DNA from 2 places in the Streptomyces sp. NPDC053750 genome. Region 1 is predicted to be linked to the other one. Evidence: predicted binding sites of a transcription regulator. Region 1 holds the regulator's gene; the other holds the start of a gene.

Region 1 (7,872 bases):
GTCATCACCAACGCCGAGGGCGCCAGGACCACGCCGTCCGTCGTCGCCTTCGCCAAGAACGGTGAGGTGCTGGTCGGCGAGGTGGCCAAGCGCCAGGCGGTCACGAACGTCGACAGGACCATCCGGTCGGTCAAGCGCCACATGGGCACCGACTGGAAGATCAACCTGGACGGCAAGGACTTCAACCCGCAGCAGATCAGCGCCTTCGTGCTGCAGAAGCTGAAGCGGGACGCCGAGGCCTACCTGGGCGAGAAGGTGACCGACGCGGTCATCACCGTACCGGCGTACTTCAACGACGCCGAGCGCCAGGCCACCAAGGAGGCCGGCGAGATCGCGGGCCTCAACGTCCTGCGCATCGTCAACGAGCCGACGGCCGCCGCTCTCGCGTACGGCCTCGACAAGGACGAGCAGATCATCCTCGTCTTCGACCTCGGTGGCGGCACCTTCGACGTCTCGCTGCTGGAGATCGGCGACGGCGTCGTCGAGGTGAAGGCCACCAACGGTGACAACCACCTCGGTGGTGACGACTGGGACCAGCGCGTCGTCGACTACCTGGTCAAGCAGTTCCAGTCCGGTCACGGCGTGGACCTCTCCAAGGACAAGATGGCGCTCCAGCGCCTGCGCGAGGCCGCCGAGAAGGCGAAGATCGAGCTGTCCTCGTCCACCGAGACCTCGATCAACCTGCCCTACATCACGGCCTCCGCCGAGGGCCCGCTGCACCTGGACGAGAAGCTCACCCGCGCCCAGTTCCAGCAGCTGACGGCCGACCTGCTGGAGCGCTGCAAGACGCCGTTCCACAACGTCATCAAGGACGCCGGCATCCAGCTGTCCGAGATCGACCACGTCGTTCTCGTCGGTGGCTCCACCCGTATGCCCGCCGTCGCCGAGCTCGTCAAGGAGCTGACCGGCGGCAAGGACGCCAACAAGGGCGTCAACCCGGACGAGGTCGTCGCCATCGGCGCCGCCCTGCAGGCCGGTGTCCTCAAGGGCGAGGTCAAGGACGTCCTGCTCCTCGACGTCACCCCGCTGTCCCTCGGCATCGAGACCAAGGGCGGCATCATGACCAAGCTGATCGAGCGGAACACGACGATCCCGACCAAGCGCTCGGAGATCTTCACCACCGCCGAGGACAACCAGCCCTCCGTGCAGATCCAGGTCTACCAGGGCGAGCGCGAGATCGCGGCGTACAACAAGAAGCTCGGGATGTTCGAGCTGACCGGTCTGCCCCCGGCGCCCCGCGGCGTCCCGCAGATCGAGGTCGCCTTCGACATCGACGCCAACGGCATCATGCACGTGACCGCGAAGGACCTCGGCACCGGCAAGGAGCAGAAGATGACCGTCACCGGCGGCTCCTCGCTGCCGAAGGACGAGGTCGACCGCATGCGCCAGGAGGCCGAGAAGTACGCGGAGGAGGACCACGCCCGCCGCGAGGCCGCCGAGTCCCGCAACCAGGGCGAGCAGCTCGTCTACCAGACGGAGAAGTTCCTCAAGGACAACGAGGACAAGGTCCCGGGCGAGGTGAAGACCGAGGTCGAGTCCGCCGTCGCCGAGCTGAAGGAGAAGCTCAAGGGCGAGGACACCGCCGAGATCCGCACCGCCACGGAGAAGGTCGCCGCCGTCTCGCAGAAGCTGGGCCAGGCGATGTACGCCGACGCCCAGGCCGCGCAGGCCGCCGGTGGCGAGGCTCCCGGCGCCGGTGCCGGTGACAAGGGTGCCGACGACGACGTCGTCGACGCCGAGATCGTGGACGACGAGCGCAAGGACGGTGCCGCGTGACGGAGGAGACCCCGGGTTTCGACGAGAAGCCCGACGTCCCCTCCGGCGCCACCCCTGACGACGCCGAGCCGCAGGCCGCCTCCGAAGAGGGGGCGGCCCCGGCCGGGGACGCGAGTGAGAACGCGGGCCTGGTGGCCCAGCTGGACCAGGTGCGCACGGCGCTGAACGAGCGCACGGCGGACCTCCAGCGCCTCCAGGCCGAGTACCAGAACTACCGCCGCCGGGTGGAGCGGGACCGCGTCGCGGTCAAGGAGATCGCCGTCGCGAACCTCCTGTCCGAGCTGCTTCCCGTACTCGACGACGTCGGCCGCGCCCGCGAACACGGCGAGCTGGTCGGCGGCTTCAAGTCCGTCGCGGAGTCGCTGGAGACCACGGTGGCCAAGCTGGGCCTCCAGCAGTTCGGCAAGGAGGGCGAGCCCTTCGACCCGACGATCCACGAGGCCCTGATGCACTCCTACGCACCGGACGTCACCGAGACGACGTGCGTGGCGATCCTGCAGCCCGGGTACCGGATCGGCGAGCGCACCATCCGCCCCGCGCGGGTGGCCGTCGCCGAGCCGCAGCCCGGGGCGCAGACGGTCAAGGCCGAGGAGCCGTCCGAGGCGGCCGACGACAAGGAGAGCGGTGGCCCGGAGGAGGGCTGACGTCAGTACAGGAGCCGGAGAGGAGGGACGTCGGGGATGAGCACCAAGGACTTCATCGAGAAGGACTACTACAAGGTCCTCGGCGTCCCCAAGGACGCCACCGAGGCCGAGATCAAGAAGGCGTACCGGAAGCTCGCCCGCGAGTACCACCCGGACGCCAACAAGGGAAACGTCACGGCAGAGGAGCGCTTCAAGGAGATCTCCGAGGCCAACGACATCCTCGGTGACCCCAAGAAGCGCAAGGAGTACGACGAGGCCCGCGCGCTCTTCGGCAACGGCGGCTTCCGCCCGGGGCCGGGCGCGGGCGGCGGCAGCTTCAACTTCGACCTGGGCGACCTCTTCGGAGGCGGCGCCCAGGGCGGGGGCCAGGGCGCCGGCGGCTTCGGCGGCGGGCTCGGCGACGTCTTCGGGGGCCTGTTCAACCGCACCGGCGGCGGTCCCGGCACCGGTACGCGGACCCAGCCGCGGCGCGGCCAGGACATCGAGTCCGAGGTCACCCTGAGCTTCACGGAGGCCATCGAGGGCGCGACGGTCCCGCTGCGGATGTCCTCGCAGGCACCCTGCAAGGCCTGTTCGGGCACCGGCGACAAGAACGGCACGCCGCGCGTGTGCCCGACCTGCGTCGGTACCGGTCAGGTCGCCCGGGGTTCGGGCGGTGGCTTCTCGCTCACCGACCCGTGCCCGGACTGCAAGGGCCGCGGCCTGATCGCGGAGGACCCCTGCGAGGTCTGCAAGGGCTCCGGACGCGCCAAGTCCTCCAGGACCATGCAGGTCCGCATCCCGGCCGGGGTGTCGGACGGGCAGCGCATCCGGCTGCGCGGCAAGGGCACGCCGGGCGAGCGGGGCGGACCGGCGGGTGACCTGTACGTGGTCGTGCACGTCAAGGACCACCCCGTCTTCGGCCGCCGGGGCGACAACCTCACCGTCACCGTCCCGGTCACCTACGCCGAGGCAGCCCTCGGCGGAGAGGTCCGGGTCCCGACCCTGGGCGGCCCTCCCGTCACGCTCAAGCTGCCGGCGGGCACGCCCAACGGGCGCACCATGCGGGCCCGGGGCAAGGGCGCGGTCCGCAAGGACGGCAGCCGCGGCGACCTTCTGGTCACCGTGGAGGTGAGTGTTCCGACGGACCTGACGGGGAAGGCTCGTGACGCGCTGGAGGCGTATCGCGAGGCGACCGCGGACGAGGATCCGCGGGCGGAGCTGTTCCAGGCCGCGAAGGGAGCATGAGGAGATGGACGGTCGTCGACGCAATCCGTATGAACTGACCGAGGACACCCCGGTCTACGTCATCTCGGTGGCGGCCCAGCTCTCCGGCCTGCACCCGCAGACGCTGCGGCAGTACGACCGTCTCGGCCTGGTCTCCCCGGACCGCACGGCCGGCCGCGGCCGGCGCTACTCGGCCCGCGACATCGAACTGCTCCGTCAGGTGCAGCAGTTGTCGCAGGACGAGGGCATCAACCTGGCCGGCATCAAGCGCATCATCGAACTGGAGAACCAGGTCGCCGCCCTCCAGGCCCGGGTGGCGGAGCTGGCCGACGCCCTCGACGGCGCGGCGACGGCGATGCGCCAGCGCGAGGCGGCGGTGCACGCCTCGTACCGGCGCGATCTGGTGCCGTACCAGGAAGTGCAGCAGACCAGCGCCCTGGTGGTCTGGCGTCCCAAGCGGCACGGCCAGTCCACGGACTGAAAGCGGCGACGACGGCCCGGAGGTCCACCAGCCTCCGGGCCCGTTCGCAACGGTGCTGTCTCATTGGTCTAGTACTTCTTGACGATTTCGTGAAGACAGCGTTGGCTTCCTTCACCTGGGTCTCAAGCACCACCCGTGTGTCGGAAGGTAAGCGCAGTGAGCAGCCGTGCCCGTCGTATCGCCATATCCGTGGCCGCGTCCATGATGACTCTTTCGCTGGCCGCCTGCGGGGCGCTCGGCGCGTCGGAGAGCAGCGACGCCGCGAGCCCGGCCAAGGGCAACGACATCACGGTGGGCCTGCTGCTGCCGGAGAAGGCGAACACGCGGTACGAGCAGTTCGACTACCCGTTCTTCAAGGCGAAGGTCGCCGACCTCACCCGTGACCAGGGCGAGGTCAAGTACGCCAACGCCGAGGCGAGCGCGTCCAAGCAGGCGCAGCAGCTGCAGCAGATGATCGACGACAAGGTCGACGTGATCGTCCTGGACGCGGTCGACGCGAAGGCCATCGGGGACGGCGTGCAGAAGGCCAAGGACGCCGGCATCCCGGTCATCGCCTACGACCGGCTGGCCGAGGGCCCGATCGACGCCTACATCTCCTTCGACAACGAGCTGGTCGGCGAGGTCCAGGGCCGCTCCCTCCTCGAGGCGCTCGGCGACGACGCCGACAGCTCCGCCAAGATCGTCATGATGAACGGCTCGCCCACCGACCCGAACGCCAAGCAGTTCAAGGCGGGGGCGCTGTCCGAGCTGAACGGCAAGGTGACGATCGCGCAGTCCTTCGACACCAAGGACTGGAAGGCGGAGAACGCCGAGGCCAACATGGCCGAGGCGATCGGGGAGATCGGCAAGGACAACATCGCGGGCGTCTACTCCGCCAACGACACCATGGCGGGCGGCATCATCGAGGCCCTGGAGGACGCGGGCGTCACCGACCTGCCGCCGATCACCGGCCAGGACGCGGAACTCGCGGCGGTGCAGCGGCTCGTCTCCGGCGAGCAGTACATGAGCGTGTACAAGTCCTACCCGCAGGAGGCCGAGAGCGCCGCGGAGATGGCCGTGGCGCGGGTCCAGGGCCGGGACATCCAGTTCGACGCGCTCGCCCGCGACAAGGTCGACAGCCCCACCCACAAGGGCATCCCGGCCCAGCTCGTCCCCGTCGTCGCCCTGACGCAGGACAACATCAAGGAGACCGTCGTCGCCGACGGCATCTACAAGGTCGGCGACATCTGCACCGCCAAGTACGCGGCGGACTGCGCGGAGATCAAGCTGAAGTAGTCCCGGACCGGTCCCGTGCACTGCCCGGGCACACCGCCCGCAAGGGTGTATTCCGGTCTCCTTCCCGCCCGGAGCCGTGTTGCGGAGCCGGTCCCGGCCGCGCATAGTTGCGCTGCGGAAAGAGCCGGAACCGGGGGTGGGATGGGCGATGGCCGGGCACGGGGCTGAGGAGCATCCACACGGCGCCGACCGGCTGTGCGCGGCCGGGGACCGCGTGTACTCCCGCGCCGTACGCCGCGGCCGGGTGCCGCGCCTGGACGCCGAACCGGTGCCCTGCCTCCTGGAACTGGCCCTGCTGCACCCCGACCCTGACGACATGGACTGGCTGGTGCCGACCTCCCCGCAGGAGGTCATGACGCGGCTGCTGCGGGGGGTCTACGACGAGGTCAGCGCGAGCCAGCGGCGGGTGGGTTCGGCGGTGGAGGCCTTCGAGTGGTACGCGGTCCTGGGCCGCCAGATCCAGACGCCGGCCGGGGCGGAGGGCACGGCGCTGCGGGTGCTGGACGGGCTCTCGCGGATCCAGGCCGCGATGGACGAGGCGACGCAGGCGTGCACGACGGAGGTGCTCACCGTCCAGCCCGGCGGCATCCGGCGTGAGCACGAGCTGTCGGAGGGGCTGCACCGGGCGCTGGCGCTGCGCGGGCGCGGGGTGCGGATGCGGGACCTGTACACGCACGTGGCCCGGCACGGCCAGGGCCTGCTCACCTACCTGGAGCTGATGGGTGACGCGGTGGAGGCCCGCACCCTCGACGAGGTCATCGACCGCCTCATCCTCTTCGACCGCACGGTCGCCTTCATCCCCGCCAACACCGACCGCACGATGGCCCTGGAGCTGCGCCACCCCGCCCTGATCGCCTACCTGGTCACGGTCTTCGAACGCCTCTGGCGCCTCGCGATCCCCTTGACCGCCCCCCTCCCCGACACGGGCATCGAGGGCATCTCCCACCGCGAGCAGTCCATCGCGGCGCTGCTGGCGGAGGGCCACCAGGACGCGGTGATCGCGGAACGCCTGGGCATCAGCGTCCGCACGGCCCGCGCCCACATCGCCCGCCTCTCGGAAACCCTGGGCGCCACCAGCCGCACCCAGTTGGGCGTCCGCATCGCCCAGGCGGGCCTGGACGGCGCGCCCCGGACCGCGTCGGCACCCTCCGCCGTCAGTGTTCCTGGTCGAGAATCCCCGACTGCCCGATGAGGTACCCGAGCTGAGCCCGGCTTTCGCTGCCGAGGGTGGCGGCGAGTTTGGCGATGTGGACGCGTGCGGTGCGGACGTTCATGCCGAGGCGGTCGGCGATGTCGGTGTCGGTGTGTCCTTCGATGAGGAGCGCGGCTATGGCGCGTTGGCGGTGGGTGACACCTCCCGGCGACGGTCGTCGGACCGAGTCGGGGTGCATGGGGGTCGCCAGGCGCCACAGGCGGTCGAAAGTGGTGAGGAAGTACGAGATCAGCGCGGGATGGCGAACCTCGAGGGCCATGGTTCGGTCGGTGTTGGCGGGGATGTAGGCGACCGTGTGGTCCACGATGATGAGGCGCTCGGTGATCTCGTCGAGGGTGCGGGCCTCCACGTCACCGGACAGACGCTCGTACCGGGCGACCACCGTGGGGGCGTGGCGCAGCGTGTGCTGGTAGAGGGTGCGAATGCGGCCACCCCGGTCGAGCAGGGCCTGATCCCGTGCCAGGGCGACCTCGTGTACACGGGGATGCGGACCGATGTGCGTGCTGTGGGGTTGGATGGTCAGGACCTGATCCGTGGCCACCGCCATGACCTCCCCGATCGTCCGGTCGATGCGCTCCTTGCCGCTGAGCAGTCTCAACGTGGAGGTATCCCCGGTCACGATGTGCGACGAGCTGCGTATGAGCGCCGCGAAGGACTCGGTGAGCTGTTCTTCCCTGCGACGCTCGTCGGCGATGCGCTCCTGTGAGGCACGCAGCAACCGATGCAGTGCGACGGTCGGAGGTACGGGCCCGAGCAGGTCCGCGTCGTCGAAGGTTGGCTGCAGGAGCCCGAAGTCGATGAGGCAGGGCGTCGCATCGGCCTCCGACACGGTCGCGTGTCCTTTGCGCAGTGCCTGGGTGTACAGCTCGAGCCCTGCCTCGCACAGCTCTTCCGGTCCGTGGTGGTGCGCCCGATCGGTCACGCGTGGCTGCCTCCTCCCAGGTCCCGGTGGTCCTCCTCCAGAATTCCCGACTGGGCTATGAGGTAGCCGAGCTGGGCACGGCTGCCGCTGCCGAGGGCTTGGGCCAGTTTCGCTATGTGGGCCCGGCAGGTGCGTACGTTCATGCCCAGGCGGCGGGCGATGGCCTCGTCCACGTGGCCCTCGACCAGCAGCTTGGCGATGGAATGCTGAATCTCTGTGATGCCGTCGGGCGCGGTCTCGTAGGGAGCGCCCGTACTCAACGGAACCGCGCGGGACCACATGAACTCGAACACTTTGATCAGGTACCGGACGAGCCCCGGGTGACGGAGTTCCAGGGCCACCTGGCGATCGTCAC
Region 2 (7,872 bases), on a different contig from region 1:
TGCTGCCGCTCCAGCGGCAGTCCCAGCTGTAGACGTTCGAGTAGTTGTCCCAGTACCACGAGCCGCGCGTGTCGCAGGGGTCCAGCCGGTTGAAGGTCTCGCCCGTGTTCGTCCAGTAGAGCTGGACCGAGGTCGGCGCCGCTGCCGGCGACTCTGCCGCCGGGGCGGCGGCCGCGGCGGGAAGCGCGGTGGCTCCGAGCGCCAAGGCCGCGCCGAGCATCGCAGTCCCCAAGGCATTGCGCATGCGCATCTTTGACTCCTTCTCCAGGCAACGTGTGATCGGTACGTGCAGTCGGCACGGCCTTCGTGGTGTGGCGGGGTCTCGTCTGCCGTACGACGACCCGCCCGGCCGGCCAGCCAAGACACTGCTGGTCGCTGACGGGCGAAGGCAACGGTGATCATCTGTCCCGGACAGACACGAGCTGTCCGGACACCTCAGACGCTTGTCCGAGTCACGTCCCGGACAGTCCCGGCATGGCGGAAGCCACTGTTGTCCCGCCTGAGGATTCGATCACGCGCGGCGATCTCACAGGGCGCGTGTTCCGTGCCCTGTCAGCGTCCCTTTCCCCACCGCCGGGAACGGGACCGCCGGCTGCGCCGGGAGCGCCGCGCGGCGGGCGGCTGCGTGGTGGGGCGGTCGGGGGAGGCGGCGGGGCCTTTTGGCGCGGGCCAGGACGGTGGCGTTCGGGATCAGCGGCGCGCAGGTCTCGCAGACCTCTTCGACGCTCCGGACGCGGCGCATGACGGGGCCGTGCCGCAGGGGCAGCAGTACGGCGCCGGCGCCGTGCGTCTTGGTGCCGGGGTGGCCTTCCAGCCGAGCTGCCTGGCCGCCTTGCGCATCGCGGCCCGGATCGGCTCCACCCTCACAGCTCCACGGCTCCTCGTCGCCGAGGATGACCTGGTAGGAGCCGCCGTACCTGCCGGCACCCTGTGACGGCCACGGCCTATGGTGGCGGAATGTTTCCGCCTGCCGACCGGACGGCCCTGGACCTGCTGGACGCCCGTCTCGAGGCGTTGTGGCGCACGTGGGACGAGTCGGACGCCTCACTTCCGGCGGAGCCGTCCGGTCTCGCAGCGGAAGGAGAGGGCGAGCTCGTCAACTGGGCCCGCGGCCGGCTCCGGAGCATCCCGCGCGAGCCGAAGGATGCCTTCTGCCGTGAAGTCGGCGGCCTGCTCCTGGAATTCCGCGCCCGTCGCAGCCCGTGGAACGCGGCGGCGCTGCGGCTGCTGTACGACCCGTACACCTTCGTCGCCACCGGCCCGCGGCGGCACGGGGACTGGACGCACGACGTCCACGCCGTGCTGCACCGGGCGGTCACTGATCCCCGCGGCTGGCTCCGGCTGGACTCTGACCGCGCCAGTCCCGCCCGCCAGGCCGTGCCCGCATACCCCTTCGACCCGCCGGACCCGGCCGACATGCCCGCCTGCCTGTACCCACTGGAGGCCCGGGCGGCAGTCGCCGCGCTGGCCGTCATGGCGGAGGAATGGCAGTCGGAGCCGGCCCCCGTCCGCTCCCGCACGAACCGGGACGCCCTGCTGGAGGGCACCGGATCTCACCCTTTCCACACCTCCGCGTACATCGACGGTCTCTACCTCTTCGAGGACCTGGGCGTGATCGCGGTGAACGACGAAGAGGTAGGCGTCTTCTGGTCCTTCGGGGCCTACTGACAACCATCACAGAGAAGGCGGTCGGGATACGGGTCTGCTCCTGGCAGTGCACGGTGCAGCGCTGCTGGCTCAACGGCCGGGGCTGAGGGACCAGTCCAGTTCCCAGAGGCGCAGGCGCTCGTCGCGGTCCGCGGTGAGGACGAAGTTGGCGTCCGGGTCCAGCGTCAGCGCCGTGACGGATTTCTTGTGGCCTTCCAGGGTGTGCAGGAGACGCCCCGTCGCCACCTCCCACAGCCGCACGTCCGGTTCCACTCCCGCCGAGGCGAGGTGGCGGCCGTCGGCGCTGAGCGCAAGGTGGCTCAGCATGCCCTTGTACGGCTCGAAGGCGCGCACGAGGTCGCCGGTCGCCGTGTCCCACACCTGGATACGGGTCCGCAGCCCGCTCCCCGGCACCGTCCGGCCGCCCTCGGTGGCCCAGGCGGATGCCTCGGCTGCCACGACGAACGTGCCGTCGGGGCTCAGGCACACGGGTGTGCTGTGGGGCGACCCGATCTGGATGGCCTGCACGCAGCGGGCCGCGTGCAGGTCCCACACCCGGATCACCCGGTCGTTGGCCATGGAGGCGGCGTGCTTCCCGTCCGGCCCGAGGGACAGCCTGCCGACTATGACGTTGTCGATCGGGATCGACTGCAGCCGGCGGCCCGAGGCGATCTCCCACAGGCACATCGATCCGGCGACGCGGTCGACGACGAGGGCGAGCCGGGCGTCGACGCTGAGGGTGATCGGGTAGCTGCGGCCGAGCCGCAGCGTGCCCGTGTGCTCGCCCGACTCGAGAGACCACGTGGTGATCATGTCGCTCTCGACGGCGACCAGCGTCTTGTCGTCCGGGCTCACGCGCAGGGCGTGGACCCCGCCCTTCCCGCGATCCAGGATGCGCTCGCGTCGTCCGTCGAGCAGGTTCCAGATCTGGATGCGGCCGTCGACATCGCTGTACGCGCCCAGGCGGGCGTCCCGGGTCAGGGCCGTGCTGCGGCTGTTGATGACGTCGCGGTACTCGCCGGGGCGGGCGTCCAGCGTCCTGGCCGGCCAGGCGGCCCGTACAGCGGTCCGCACCGTGCGCCCCGCGAGTGCCCGCAGGGCCGCGAGGATCCGGGGGTCGCGTTCGCTGCCGGGCAGGGCGCGGGCACGGCCCAACAGGGCGAGTGCGTCCGCCGTCCGGTCGGCGGCCACCGCGTCGGCCGCCTCGGCGAGCAGCCGTCTCACCTGCTGGTCGGTCCGGTCGAGTTCGCCGTGCCCGCGGGGCCGGCTCAGCCGGGTGGGGGCGGTGAAGGCCGCCGGGAGCCGCCACAGCCGGGTCGAGCCGTCGAGGGCGGCGGAGAACGCATGCCGACCGTCCTGGGCGTGCCGCACCGTGCCCACCGCCGCCTCGTGCCCGCGGAACGTGCGCAGGCAGTGGCCGCCGCGCAGGTCCCAGTACAGGATGGCTCCGTCGTAGCCGCCGATCAGCAGGGAGCGCCCGTCCGCGCTCAGCTCGGCCGATGTGGCGTGGAAGTCGGTCGGCAGCCGCAGGGTGTGCCGGCACTCGCCGTCGGGGAGACTCCAGATCCGGACGACCTTGTCCTGTCCCACGATGGCCGCCGCGTCGCCCCGGGGTGCGAGCCAGAGGTCGGCCACCCGGCCCTCGTAGTCGTCCCGGCGCCACACGCACGCCCCTGTCGTCAGGTCCCACAGCTGTACGACGGCGTTCTCGGTACCGTTGCCGCTGAGTACCTGGCGCCCGTCGGAGCTGATGTCGACCCGCTGGCCGCCGGAGTGGCCGTCCAGGGTCGCCAGCCGGCGGCCGGCGGGCAGGTTCCAGACCTGTATCCGGCCGTCGGCCTCGGCCCACACGGCTACGCTGCCGTCCGCGTTCAACCGGACCGGGGAGGTGGCGGTGTTGAGTATCGGGCTGTCCGGGTGGGCCAGGGTTCGGGTCACGAAGGGGCGGCCCGCCAGCCGGTTCAGCTCGTTCTGCCGGTCGAATGCGCGTTCCTTGGCGGGGCCGGTGCCGTCCCGCCACCGGGTGACGGGCACGGTGCGCACCAGGCGTTCCCCGGTCAGGTCCCAGAGCCGGACGCTGCCGTCCCAGCCGGTGGAGACGGCGTAGCGGCCGTCGGCGCTGATGTCGGCGGAGTCGATGCGGTCGGTGTGGCCGGGCAGTGCCAGTAGCCGGCGCCCGCTGTTCAGGTCCCACAGCTGCACCGTGCGGTCCTGGCCCGCGGCGAGCCCGAAGCGCAGATCCGGAGTGATGCGCAGCCGGTGTTCCGGGGAGGCCGACCGGTGCGGGAAGGTCTGCCACGGCACGTGCCGTTCGGCGACGGTGCGGGCGTCGGGCAGACGGAGCGCCTGGGCGGGCTGCTCGCCGTCGTCCGTGAGGAACTCGTTCGCCGAGCCGAGGTCGCCACGCTCCAGGTGGACAAGGCCCGCGAGGTGATCGATCTCCGCCAGGACGGCTTGCTCGCCGCGCAGCGCCTCCAGTTCGGCGAGCAGTCCTTCGTCGGTGACGGCGCCACGGCGCCATCGCAGCAGTCCGGCGTTGTACGTGGCCTGCGGGTGACGGGGGTCGGCGGCCAGTGCCTCGGCAAGGGCCTGGTCTGCCTCCTTCGTCCGTCCCAGGTCGAGCAGGGACAGGGCTCGGTTGTTGAGCTCGTCGGCACGCAGGTCGGCCTCGGCCGGGGCGGTGCGGGGATACGTCCGGCCGGTGACCTCCCCGTAGAGGTCGGCGATGTGCCCGGCGACGTCGTCCATCGACCCCGGCCGGCGGGCGGGATCGAGGCGCAGGCAGCGGGCGAGCAGATCGGCGAGCTCCTCCGGGAGTTCCGGGACTCCGGCCCGGTCCGGGCCGTCCTGCCGGAGCACCTGCAGCGCTGCGCCGGCCGCGGCGCCGCTCATCCAGCTGACGCCGCCGTTGAACATCTCCAGCACCGTCACCGCGAAACTGAACACGTCACTGCGGCGCCCCACGCGCTGTCCGGATCCCTGCTCCGGCGAGGCGTATGCAGGCGTCATGCCGATGCCGGTGGCGAGGAGGGTTCCGGCCGGCCCGGTAAGTAGCGTTGTCCCCGGGCTGGTTGGGGTGCCGGCGGGAGCTCCGGGCTCCGTCGCCGGCAGGGACTTGGCGCGCGCGAGCCCGAAGTCGGTGACCTTGGCGACGATGCCGGCGTGCTGCTGTTCCAGAAGGACGTTGGCGGGCTTGACGTCCTGGTGCACCAGGCCGCAGCTGTGCGCGTGCTCCAGACCCCAGGCGATCTGCACCGCCAGATCCATCATCCTGGCCGCGGCGGGCGCCGGTCCGCCCTCGTACAGCCGCCCGTCGTCGATCCATTCGCGCAGGCTGCCGCCGGTGATGTACTCGGCGAAGATCCGCGGAACCCCGTCGATCGTGCGGACGTAGTGACAGCCGCAGACGTGCGGGTGCAGCCCGAGCGATACCCAGTTCTCCGCCTCGGCCACGAACCGCAGCCGCGCCGTCCGGTCGCGGAACAACTCCGCCCGCGGGCTCTTGACCGCGAGATCGGTGCCCCAGCCGAGGTGCCGCACCCGGTGCACGAGCCCCATCCCGCCGTCCCCGTGCACCCGCAGCACCTCGTAGCGCCCGTCGACGACATCACCGACCCGCCAGCCGCCCGCCGCGTCCCCGTCGGTCCCACCGAATCCCGCCATGCCTGTCTTTCCTCCCCCGTCATCTTCTTCGCTGCCCCTCGTCCAGGCGCCGGCTGGGCCCAGCCCACCGCGCGTCACTGTACGCAGCGTGGTGGTGCCCGGCGCCTTGCCTGAGGACCACTTGCCGAGAGGTCAGCCGACGCCGGTGAATTCGGCGTGCAGCGCAGGGAAGAGACGGCTGTACGGAATCTGTCCGGCTGACCGGGTTCCGGCGGCCGGGCCGGACCGTCCGGGCCGTCCGCGCTGTCCGGGTCGTCCGCCTTCTGGTCAATGCTTGACTCTATGTGACTCAAGTTTTATGCAGGAGTGGTGAACAGGTGATGCGCCGAGAGGAGACTGCGATGGCACGCGCAGTGGGCATCGACTTGGGGACGACGAATTCCGTGGTCAGCGTCCTGGAGGGCGGCGAGCCGACGGTGGTGGCGAACACCGAGGGTGCGAGGACCACGCCGTCGGTGGTGGCGTTCGCCAAGAACGGCGAGGTGCTGGTCGGCGAGGTCGCCAAGCGCCAGGCGGTGACGAACGTGGAGCGCACCGCCCGGTCCGTCAAGCGGCACATGGGCGAGAGCGGGTGGCGCTTCCCCGGATCCGGTGACATCGACGGCAAGCGGTACGCGGCCCAGGAGATCTCGGCGCGCGTGCTGCAGAAGCTGAAACGGGACGCCGAGGCGTACCTGGGCGAGGACGTCACCGACGCGGTGGTCACCGTCCCGGCGTACTTCAACGACGCGCAGCGCACCGCCACCAAGGAGGCGGGGCAGATCGCGGGTCTGAACGTGCTGCGGATCATCAACGAGCCGACATCCGCCGCGCTCGCCTACGGTCTCGACAAGGGCAGCGAGCAGACGATCCTCGTCTTCGACCTCGGTGGCGGCACCTTCGACGTGTCGCTGCTGGAGATCGGCGAGGGTGTGGTGGAGGTGAAGGCGACCAACGGTGACACCCGCCTCGGTGGGGACGACTGGGACGAGCGGGTCGTCGACCACCTGGTGAAGCAGTTCCACAACGGCTACGGCGTGGATCTGTCGAAGGACAAGATGGCCGTGCAGCGCCTGCGCGAGGCCGCCGAGCGCGCCAAGATCGAACTGTCGTCCGCCACCGAGACGACGGTCAACCTGCCGTACATCACGGCCTCCGCCGAGGGCCCGCTGCACCTGGACGAGAAGCTCACCCGCGCCCAGTTCGAGCAGCTGACCTCGGACCTGCTGGAGCGGTGCAAGACGCCCTTCCACAACGCCGTCCAGGACGCCGGGATCAAGGTCGCCGGCATCGATCACGTCATTCTGGTCGGCGGTTCGACCCGGATGCCCGCGGTCACGGACCTGGTGAAGGAACTGACGGGCAAGGAGCCGCACAAGGGCGTCAACCCGGACGAGGTCGTCGCCATCGGCGCCGCCCTGCAGGCCGGTGTCCTCAAGGGCGAGGTCAAGGACGTCCTGCTGCTCGACGTCACCCCGCTGTCCCTCGGCATCGAGACCAAGGGCGGCATCATGACCAGGCTGATCGAGCGGAACACGACGATCCCGACCAAGCGCTCGGAGATCTTCACCACCGCCGAGGACAACCAGCCCTCCGTGCAGATCCAGGTCTACCAGGGCGAGCGCGAGATCGCGGCGTACAACAAGAAGCTCGGGATGTTCGAGCTGACCGGTCTGCCCCCGGCGCCCCGCGGCGTCCCGCAGATCGAGGTCGCCTTCGACATCGACGCCAACGGCATCATGCACGTCACGGCGAAGGACCTCGGCACGGGCAAGGAGCAGAAGATGACCGTCACCGGCGGCTCCTCGCTGCCCAGGCAGGACATCGACCGCATGGTCCACGACGCGGAGCAGTACGCGGACGAGGACCGCCGCCGCAAGGAAGCCGCCGAGACCCGCAACCAGGCCGAGAGCCTCGTCTACCAGACCGAGAAACTCCTGCGGGACAACCGCGACGCCGTCCCCGAGGACGCCCGCTCGGAGACCGAGGCCGCGCTGGCAGAGGTCAAGGAGGCACTCAAGGGCGAGGACACCGCGGCGATCAGGTCGGCCGTGGAGAAGGCCACTGCCGCCGCCCAGAAGATTGGCAGCGCCCTGTACGCGAACGCCGGACGGGCCGGGAAGGGGGAAGGGGGAGGCGCCGGCACGGCCGACGACGATGTGGTGGACGCGGAGATCGTCGACGACGAGGCGAAGGGAGGCACCGGATGAACCGGAACCCCTGCACCCCGGACAAGCCGGAGCCGAGGCCGCCGGTCGTCGTCCAGGACCGGCGCAGGTGTGACCCGGTCACCCTCCGGAGCCGCCGGACGGCGCAGCCGGCCGGTGCCGCGCCGGACGGGTCCGCCCAGGCGCCGGAAACCGCCGTGGAAACCGCCGCGCTGCGGCGCGCGGAAGCCGAAGCGGCCAGGCTGCGCAAGGAGCATGCGGAACGCACCGCCGATCTGCAGCGACTGCAGGCCGAGTACGCCAACTACCGCAAACGCGTGCGCCGGGACCGGCTGGCCGTCCGGGAGATCGCCGTGGCCAACGTCCTGGCCGGCCTGTTGCCCGTCCTCGACGTCCTCGAGCAGGAGCGCGAGCA

What was found. Region 1 encodes HspR, which represses chaperone genes until heat shock. Its sites were predicted from a motif close to TTGAGNNNNNNNNNCTCAA; they were not measured.
Region 2: the regulator HspR is predicted to act here: its motif matches at 5,585-5,603, upstream of dnaK (molecular chaperone DnaK).

The regions. Positions count from the first base shown of each region.
Region 1 is NZ_JBITXB010000004.1:226,509-234,380, reverse strand. It holds gene dnaK (molecular chaperone DnaK) at 1-1,776, shown strand, start outside; gene grpE (nucleotide exchange factor GrpE) at 1,773-2,420, shown strand; gene dnaJ (molecular chaperone DnaJ) at 2,457-3,647, shown strand; gene ACIGO6_RS13720 (heat shock protein transcriptional repressor HspR) at 3,652-4,107, shown strand; gene ACIGO6_RS13715 (sugar ABC transporter substrate-binding protein) at 4,264-5,382, shown strand; gene ACIGO6_RS13710 (LuxR C-terminal-related transcriptional regulator) at 5,531-6,574, shown strand; gene ACIGO6_RS13705 (LuxR C-terminal-related transcriptional regulator) at 6,537-7,517, opposite strand; gene ACIGO6_RS13700 (helix-turn-helix transcriptional regulator) at 7,514-7,872, opposite strand, start outside.
Region 2 is NZ_JBITXB010000017.1:8,575-16,446, reverse strand. It holds gene ACIGO6_RS33340 (hypothetical protein) at 1-250, opposite strand, end outside; gene ACIGO6_RS33335 (hypothetical protein) at 752-934, shown strand; gene ACIGO6_RS33330 (hypothetical protein) at 958-1,668, shown strand; gene ACIGO6_RS33325 (WD40 repeat domain-containing serine/threonine protein kinase) at 1,738-5,310, opposite strand; gene dnaK (molecular chaperone DnaK) at 5,652-7,499, shown strand; gene grpE (nucleotide exchange factor GrpE) at 7,496-7,872, shown strand, end outside.